DNA from 4 places in the Streptomyces sp. NPDC052016 genome. Region 1 is predicted to be linked to each of the others. Evidence: riboswitches for the same ligand, from Rfam matches in the RefSeq annotation. Region 1 holds a riboswitch; each other region holds the start of a gene.

What was found. A riboswitch is a leader RNA that binds a small molecule or an ion and turns the genes downstream of it on or off. The one in region 1 is predicted to bind cyclic di-AMP.
Region 2: it holds a riboswitch for cyclic di-AMP, as region 1 does, so the genes downstream of both, ACIHAR_RS30145 (C40 family peptidase) here and ACIHAR_RS13455 (transglycosylase family protein) in region 1, are expected to answer to the same signal.
Region 3: it holds a riboswitch for cyclic di-AMP, as region 1 does, so the genes downstream of both, ACIHAR_RS16075 (NlpC/P60 family protein) here and ACIHAR_RS13455 (transglycosylase family protein) in region 1, are expected to answer to the same signal.
Region 4: it holds a riboswitch for cyclic di-AMP, as region 1 does, so the genes downstream of both, ACIHAR_RS25595 (M23 family metallopeptidase) here and ACIHAR_RS13455 (transglycosylase family protein) in region 1, are expected to answer to the same signal.

Annotation. Positions count from the first base shown of each region.
Region 1 covers NZ_JBIUBX010000009.1:89,789-91,943, reverse strand. Annotated here, with positions in the region: gene ACIHAR_RS13460 (transglycosylase family protein) at 1-754, shown strand, start outside; cyclic di-AMP (ydaO/yuaA leader) riboswitch at 959-1,125, shown strand; gene ACIHAR_RS13455 (transglycosylase family protein) at 1,130-1,819, shown strand.
Region 2 covers NZ_JBIUBX010000027.1:90,483-92,637, forward strand. Annotated here, with positions in the region: gene ACIHAR_RS30135 (ATP-dependent Clp protease proteolytic subunit) at 1-471, shown strand, start outside; gene ACIHAR_RS30140 (hypothetical protein) at 479-787, shown strand; cyclic di-AMP (ydaO/yuaA leader) riboswitch at 1,168-1,346, shown strand; gene ACIHAR_RS30145 (C40 family peptidase) at 1,350-1,823, shown strand.
Region 3 covers NZ_JBIUBX010000011.1:161,886-164,040, reverse strand. Annotated here, with positions in the region: gene pcrA (DNA helicase PcrA) at 1-125, opposite strand, end outside; cyclic di-AMP (ydaO/yuaA leader) riboswitch at 737-912, shown strand; gene ACIHAR_RS16075 (NlpC/P60 family protein) at 920-2,089, shown strand.
Region 4 covers NZ_JBIUBX010000021.1:115,674-117,828, forward strand. Annotated here, with positions in the region: gene ACIHAR_RS25590 (pitrilysin family protein) at 1-417, shown strand, start outside; cyclic di-AMP (ydaO/yuaA leader) riboswitch at 1,001-1,168, shown strand; gene ACIHAR_RS25595 (M23 family metallopeptidase) at 1,182-1,937, shown strand; gene ACIHAR_RS25600 (GntR family transcriptional regulator) at 2,125-2,155, shown strand, end outside.

The DNA of each region.
Region 1 (2,155 bases):
CAGCCGCAACCAGCAGATCTCCGTGGCCCAGAAGGTCCTCGCCGACCAGGGTGTGGGCGCGTGGGGCACCTGTGGGCTGACGTCCGGACTGACCGAGAAGTCCGGTTCGGTGGACCTGGACACGGGCGTGGCGGACGACTCGTCCGACTCCTCCATAACGTCCGGCTTGTCCGACCTGTCCAGAGGGTCGTCCGACTCCTCGAAGTCCTCCGGTTCCACGGAGGATTCCGGCGACGCCTCCGCCGACCCGTCCGCCGAGTCCTCCGCCGATTCCACGGATACGCCCTCCTCGTCCCCTTCGTCCCCTTCCTCCTCCGCGTCGGACAACTCCTCGGCGCCCGGCGCCTCCTCCGGCTCGGACGCGAGCGATGCGGAGACGGGCGACAGCTCACCCACCGCGACGCCCGAGACGGGCGACTCGGACAAGTCCGGACAGAGCGCGGGTTCTTGGAGCCTCGTCGACACCGGAGCCGTCGACGCGGCTTCCGGCTCCGGCCGTCATCGCGGCGGCACCGCCGACGAGAGTGCGACCGGCGGCGCGTCCACCGCCTCCTCCGGCCGGCATGCGGCGAGCACCCTCGGCGGGGCGGGCGGCACCTACACCGTCCGGTCGGGCGACTCCCTCGAGTCCATCGCCGACTCCCTTGGCCTGGACGGCGGATGGCGTGCGCTCTACGCCGAGAACGAGGACCTCATCGGGTCCGACCCGAGCGACATCGTTCCCGGTCAGACTCTTGCGACAGGTGTCGAATAGGGCCGAAAAGCCGAGAAAACGACGGGAGTTCACGTCACGCTTCGCGCTGAATGTCCGGTTTGGCGAAAGTGTGGGATGAGTCTCAGAAGCCCTGATCGTCTTTGAAATTCCGTCGATCGCGTGTCTACGGTCATGACCGCTCGGCAACCCGAGCCCCGGCTGTCGCAACGCCGAATCCTGCCAGCGGCCGCCCGGGAACAGTCGTCGCGTCAAGCGCCGTAGGCAGGAGCGGGGGACCCAAGGTAGGTGCCGCACCGGGCAGTTGACCGGAGCGGCTCGGGGTGAAGCCACGCCTCCCACGGAGGAGTGGCCGGGCAACTCAACCGGCCCGAACCCGACAGCTCACCTCGCAGGCGTCGGTGAGGGGATCGATCCATGCTGTTTTCCGGCAAGGGCAAGCACCGTCGTCCGTCCAAGGCCACCCGCGCCATCGCCGTCGCCGGTGTCGCCACCGCCGCCGTCGCCGCCCCGCTGATGACGGCCGGCAGCGCCTCCGCCGCCACCGCCGCCGAGTGGGACACCGTCGCCCAGTGCGAGTCCGGCGGCAACTGGTCCATCAACACCGGCAACGGCTACTACGGCGGTCTGCAGTTCTCCGCCTCCACCTGGGCCGCGTACGGCGGCACGCAGTACGCCTCCACCGCCGACAAGGCCACCAAGTCGCAGCAGATCGAGATCGCCGAGAAGGTCCTCGCGGGCCAGGGCAAGGGCGCCTGGCCGGTCTGCGGCAAGGGCCTGTCCAACGCCGCCTACACGGGCGGCTCCTCCGGCGACTCCGGTTCCTCCTCGAACTCCGGGGCCGCGACCCGTTCGACCGAGCAGCAGAGCGCCTCCCGCTCCGCCGAGCGCCCGGCCGCCACGTCGCAGAAGACGGTCACCACCCCGACCGGCAAGAAGGTCAAGAAGGGCGACGGCGAGTACAAGGTCGTCGCCGGCGACACCCTCAGCACCATCGCCCAGGAGCAGGGCGTCAAGGGCGGCTGGGAGAAGCTCTTCGAGCTGAACAAGGACATCGTCGAGGACGCCGACCTGATCTACCCGGGCCAGCAGCTGCACCTCAAGTGACAGCCGGCCCACAGCGCGGCCAAGGCTCCCCCACAGCCGAGGCCCGCACACTGAGGACCTCGTGAGGGTCCCCCCCGTCCCCCACGGGCTCCCCGCCCCGGTGCGTGTTCCCCCGTACGCACCGGGGCGGGGCTTTTCTCTGCCCGCCCGCGTCGGCCCGATGCTGTTCCGGCGGTCGCCTTCTTCTCCGGTGATTCCTCCACCCTCTTTGTTCCGACCGGGAACAATGTGTACGGTCAGTCTGTCCACGGGACGGTCGGTCGGCTGCCGACGGCCCCGGGGCGGTTAGGCTCTAGTCGCAAGGCTCACCCAGGGCCCGTCACGGCCCATGTGCCC
Region 2 (2,155 bases), on a different contig from region 1:
TACCTGGAGCACAAGGACCCGGACCGGGACGTCTCGCTGTACATCAACTCCCCCGGCGGCTCGTTCAGCGCCATGACGGCCGTCTACGACACGCTCCGTTACGTCACCTGCGACGTGGAGACCGTCTGCCTGGGCCAGGCCGGCGCCTCCGCCGCCGTACTGCTGGCCGCGGGCACACCGGGCAAGCGGTACGTGCTGCCGGGCGCGCGCGTGGTGCTCCGCCAGCCGGCCCTGCCCGAGCCGATCGAGGGCCAGACCAGTGACCTCGCCGTCCGGGCCGCGGAGTTGACGCGCGTCCGCGCCCGCCTGGAGGAGATGCTCGTCCGGCACACCGGGCGCGGTGCGGAGCAGGTCTCCGCGGACCTCGAGCGGGACCGCGTCCTGGACGCACGGGAGGCCGTGGAGTACGGGCTGGCGGACGGGATCGTGCCGACCCGGCGCGTCCCGCACGGCGCGCCGGACGCGAGGTAGGCCGCCCGTGCTGCCTCCCGAGCTGCCCCCGCTGCCGGCGCTGACCCGGGCCGAGGCCGAGCTGATCGACCGTTACCTGGAGGTGGTCGACCTGCTGGGCCGCATCAACCCCGCCCACCACGGCGACACCTACCGCGGACTGCGCGCCGCCCAGGCGCTGGTCGGCCGCGCGGCCGCGCTGCGCGACGCGCTGACGCTGATGCACCAGCGCGGCGAGAACGAGCTGCACGCGCCGACGTTGGCGCGGGCGCTGCGCGTCCTGGACGGGGAGCGCCGCACGGCGCGCGTCACGGTGCCCCCGCTCCCCGACAGTTGACGCAGGCGCGTCCGGTCCGGGCGGTGTTCGCGGAGAGCGTGACGTCCGGACCGGAGCCGAAACGCACCAAACGACGTACCCCTGTTCGGCGTATCCCTGGCCGCTTTTTCCAGCCCACACGGGTTGCGCGATTGCCGGGGCCCGACACCGGAACGAAAGGTTCCTGCGCAGGTCCGGGGGCATTTCGTCTCCTTGACATCTGACCGGTCATCAGGGTGTCCACCCGAACGGGTGAGTGGTGAGTAACCCCACAAATCCCCGGTTGCGTTGGGATTTTCGGACATCGGTGCGCCAAGATCCCTGTCTGACGACAAGCCCCCGCCACAAGCGGCGGGGCGGTCCGGGCGGACGCCGAGTCCTGCCGCCGCCCGGATGACCGGTCGACAGAAGTGCATCGGCAGGAGTGGAGGACCCAAGCAAGCCGGGTCGCCGGGACGGTCGACTCCCCAGGGAGGCGCCGGGCCGAGCAGCCCTTGGGGTGAAGCCGCAGCAGCGGCCGGGCAACTTCGCCAGCCCGAATCCGACAGGTCATCCTTCACAGGCGGCTGACGAAGGGTTGCGCATGACTGCGCTCAATCGTGTCCCGTCGCTCATGGCCCGGGCCGGTACGGCCTCGGCCTTCGCCATCGCCGCCGTGGGCGGCTCGATCGTGGTCCCGGGTGTCGCCTCCGACGCCTCGGCCGCCACCGCTGCGACGAAGGCGCTCCAGGTCGCGGCCTCCAAGAAGGGTTCGCCCTACAAGTACGGGGCCACGGGGCCGAACAGGTTCGACTGCTCCGGGCTCACGCTGTACTCGTACAAGAAGGCGGGCAAGAAGCTGCCCCGTACGGCGGCCCAGCAGTACAACAAGACCCGCCACATCTCGGCGAGCAAGCGCAAGGCCGGAGACCTCGTGTTCTTCCACTCGGGGTCGTACGTCTACCACGTCGGGATCTACGCCGGTAAGGGCAAGATCTGGCACTCGCCGAAGACCGGGGACGTGGTCCGGCTGCAGAAGATCTGGACCAAGAGCGTGTGGTACGGCCGGGTCAAGTGATCTTCCGGGGCGGTGGCGGTGACCTGACGCGCCGCCGCCGCCCCGGAACGCACGCTGGTGCATGGACGGCGGTGCGGGGCGAGAGGGGTGCTCGGAGCGGGCTGTGCGGCCGGGAGCGGCGGCTTCTCGGCCACCGGCCAGCTCACGTCCGCCGTCCGCCGTCCGTCATCGGCCGGCGGGCGCCCGCGTCGCCCGACCCGCCGTGGGCGGACCGGCGGGACCGCCGCAGGACTCCGGCGACATCCGGGGTTTTCTCGCCCCCGCCGCCCCTGCCCTTTCCCGACCTCGGGGGCTGCCGCCCCCGACCCCCCGCATCGGCCCTGAACGGGCCT
Region 3 (2,155 bases), on a different contig from region 1:
CCGAACAGATCGTCCGGGATCGACTCCGGAGCGTGATCGTCCTCGGGCGGAGGCGGGGGTTCCTCCTCGTGGCCGCGCGGGGCCTGGAGGTCCGCCAGGAAGCTGTCGTCAAAGAGGCTGCTCATCGCTCTCCGAGTCTAGGGTGCCCCACCGACAACCCGCCGCCGTCCCGGAAACATCGCGGAGGCGCGACCGCACAGCGCATCGGCCCCCAGCCCGGAGGCGGGTCGGACGCCTTGCCCGGGAGGTGGTGAAGGACACAGACGCCGACGTGCGGGAGGCGCCACTTTGTCCGGACAACAGAACATGACCGACCGCCGAGAGTCGATCGGCCGCCGACGCGGCCAGCGACCGAACACCGGTGATCTCTTGCCGAGTGCGGCACCTTCATGGGGGCGCATCCCACCCACAGGAAGACGGCACCCGGGCTTCCGTCGACATGTCCGCGACGCTCCCGCGCCCCTCACACCGCACCCCTGCCGCCCCCGGCGTCACCACCGCTCGCGCCCGTGAAGCACGGGAAGCCGGCGCCGGAAGCGGGCGGACGTCTCCACAGTGGAGGAAATGCGGATCAGTCGCCCCATATCCCCCCGGGGTGATCACCAGGAGCCAAGCCTTGACCGAAGGTCACGAAAATGTATCGGGCATATCACCCATCAACCTTCACAGGGACCACACGAGTTGGCTACCGTGCCGGACAGGCCGTACGACCCCCACCGGCGAACCTCGCCGGGCCGCGCGGCCTCCGCCGAGTCCGGCGCGCCCCCTCGCGGCAGCCGGAGCCGGGGACCCACCGAGACCTTGGGGTGAATCGGCCCGACATCCCTTCGGGGAAGCGGCCGTAGGGCAACCCTTCCGAAGCACCCGCCCGAACCCGACAGCTAACCCGGTAGGCGGACGATGGAAGGAGTCGCCTCCCTTGGCGTCGCAGCACCGCAAGCCGCGCCCCGCGGGTACGCGCGTAGCAGGCATACGCACACCCGCACTCGCCACCGCCGCTCTCACCTCGGTGGCCCTGCTCTCCCAGACGGCCGAAGCCGCCCCGTCCGCCGACGGCAAGCCGAGCCTGGAGGAGGTGGAGAAGAAGGTCGACGACCTCTACCGCCAGGCGGAGTCGGCCACCGAGAAGTACAACGCCGCCAAGGAGAAGACGACCAAGCAGCGCAAGCGCGTCGACACCCTCCTCGACGACGTCGCCCAGCGCACCCAGAAGCTCAACGAAGCACGGGAGCAGCTGGGTTCCTTCGCCGCCGCCCAGTACCGCACCGGCACCTCCGCGCCCGACACGGCGACCTTCCTGCTCGCGGACTCCCCGCAGGACTACTTCGACCGGACGCAGCTGATGGGCCGGCTGACCGAGCGGCAGAAGGGGGCGGTCGACGACTACTTCACCGAGCAGTCGGAGACCATGAAGAAGCGTCAGGAGGCCTCGCAGAGCCTCGCGACGCTCACCGACTCGCAGAACGACCTCAAGACCGCCAAGGCCACCGTCCAGAAGAAGCTCAGCACCGCGCGTGCGCTGCTGTCGCAGCTGACGGCGGAGGAGAAGGCGCGGCTCGCCGCGATCGAGCGGCAGAAGCAGCAGGAGGCCGCCCGCAAGGCCGCGGAACTCGCGGAGCAGCAGGCGGCCGAGGCCGCGGCCGCGCGGCAGGAGAGCGACAGCTCCTCGAACACGAGCGGCTCGACGTCGTCCTCGTCGTCGTCCTCCTCGTCCTCGGACGCCTCGTACGCCACCAAGGCCGAGAAGGCGCTCGCCTTCGCCCGCGCCCAGATCGGCAAGCCGTACGTCTGGGGCGCCACGGGCCCTGAGTCCTACGACTGCTCCGGCCTCACCCAGGCCGCCTGGAAGGCCGCCGGCGTCACCCTCCCGCGCACCACCTACGACCAGGTCGACGCGGGCACCACCGTCTCCCTCGCCAACGCCCTGCCGGGCGACCTGATCTTCTTCTACGACGACGTCACCCACGTCGGCATCTACATCGGCAACGGCATGATGATCCACGCGCCGAAGCCGGGGGCGTACGTGCGGGAGGAGTCGGTGTACTACGACGGCGAGTCGTCGATCCACAGCGTGGTCCGGCCGGCCTGACGGACCGGGCCCGCCCCCACCGGGAGCCTGACCCTTCCTGCGCCCGCGCGTAATTTCCCCGCCCCG
Region 4 (2,155 bases), on a different contig from region 1:
GACGGCTCAGGGGCCGCGATGCTCGCCATCAGCGGCTCCGTCGACACCCCGAACACCGGTCCGGCGCTGGAGGACCTCTGGAAGGTGCTGAACACGCTCGCCGCCGAGGGACTCACCGACGCCGAGCGCGACGTCGCCGTGCAGAACCTGGTGGGCGTGGCGCCGCTGAAGTACGAGACCGCGGCGGCTGTCGCGAGCACCCTGGCCGACCAGGTCGAGCAGCACCTGCCCGACGACTACCAGGCGACGCTGTACCAGCAGCTCGCCGCGACCGGCACCGTCGAGGCCACCGCGGCGGTCGTGAGCGCCTTCCCGACGGACCGCCTGGTGACCGTCCTCGTCGGTGACGCCGCCCAGATCAAGGAGCCGGTCGAGGCCCTGGGTATCGGCGAGGTCAAGGTCGTCTCGGCCGAGTAGGGCGTTGTCCGGCGGAGCGGGTCGCGGGAGTCGACGGTGACGCACGGGCGCAGGTGAGCGGGGCGTCGTGCGTCCAGTTGCCGGGCGGAGGGGGCGACGCGGCGGGAGGCCTCCCGCCCGAGCGGAGTCGAGCGTGGGGAGGGCGTGTGCCAGGCCCCGCGTCCGCGGCCTGACCCGCCCGGCCGGACCGACTGTGGCCGCGGCGCCTGCTCACCGTGGCGTCCGCTCACCGCGCCGCACGCTCGCCGCGGCGCCCGTGCCGCCGGGCCCCGTGTCACGCGCGGCCGGACGGACCGTGGCCGCGGCGCCTGCCCACCGTGGCGCCTGCTCACCGCGCCGCCTGCTCACCGCGCCGCCCGCTCGCCGTGGCGCCCTGCCCGCCGGGCCCCGCGTCGCGCGCGTGCAATGAGGCCCCGGTGACCCGACGGTCACCGGGGCCCCTTGATGTCCGAATTGAGGGAGAGGTTGCCTGTCTGCCCTGTGGCATGCGCTACAAAAGCCGCGTTCCGTTTGGGGATTGAGATCGGGCCCGTCTAGTTTCGTCCGGGCTGTTCGTCGGGCAGTGCGCCGCACCCGCGGCACCGGACAGCCATCGCCGAGTCCCCGTACGGCGCGAGCCAGGGGAGCCGGGGACCCAACTGTGCAGTCCCTGGGGTGAATCGGACGCCCGCGCGAGTCGCGAGGGGGCCCGTAGGAGACCTTCCTGCTCCGAACCCGTCAGCTAACCCGGTAGGCGAGAGGGAAGGAAAGGACCGCTCAACTTCATGGCGTTCACCTGCGCCACCGGGAAGCACCGTCGTCCCAGCCGGATGAAGCGCACCACCGCCCGCGCGGCGGGCATCGCGGCGCTCACCACCACCGGCGTCATCGGCACCGTCGCCTCCTCCCCGGCTTTCGCCGCCGAGACCCCCGTCGAGCAGACCGGGCTGATGCCCGTCGTCACCATCGGCGACTCCGTCGCCGAGCGGATCGACGACCAGGCCGCCGCCCAGAAGCAGGCCGCCCAGGAGGAAGCCGCGCGCAAGGAGGCCGCCGCCCAGGCGGCCGCGAAGGTCAAGAAGGAGCGCGAGGCGAGGGCCCGAGCAGCGCGCGAGGCCGAGCGCAAGCGCCTCAACACCTTCGTGTCGCCGATCGCCGGCTCCTACGTGTCCACCGGCTACCGGTCCGGCGGCTCCCTGTGGTCATCCGGAAGCCACACCGGCATCGACTTCCACGCCTCCAGCGGGACCCCCGTGCACGCGGTGGGGCTCGGCACCGTCGTCGAGGCCGGCTGGGGCGGCGCCTACGGCAACCAGGTCGTGATCCGGATGAACGACGGCACCTACACCCAGTACGGGCATCTGTCCTCCATCAGTGTCTCGGTGGGCCAGAAGGTCACCCCGGGCCAGCGGATCGCCCTCTCCGGCGCCACCGGCAACGTCACCGGCCCGCACCTGCACTTCGAGGCCCGCACGAGCCCGGAGTACGGCTCGGACATCGACCCGGTCGCCTACCTCCGTGGGCACGGCGTCAGCCTCTGACGACGTACCCGGCAGATCGTCCAGCCCCGGCCCTCGCGGCCGGGGCTTTCGCCGTTTCATGAGCCTCGTTGTCCAAAAAATATCCATGGATTCCGGCCCGCCGTCGGAAATTCCGGCTCGTTGCAATAGAGTCACCCGACGGACGTCATTCGTCGACGTTTCACGGGGATTAAGGCGGAGGTCGGTCATGCGTATTCCGGCGCACTCGGTGTGCACGG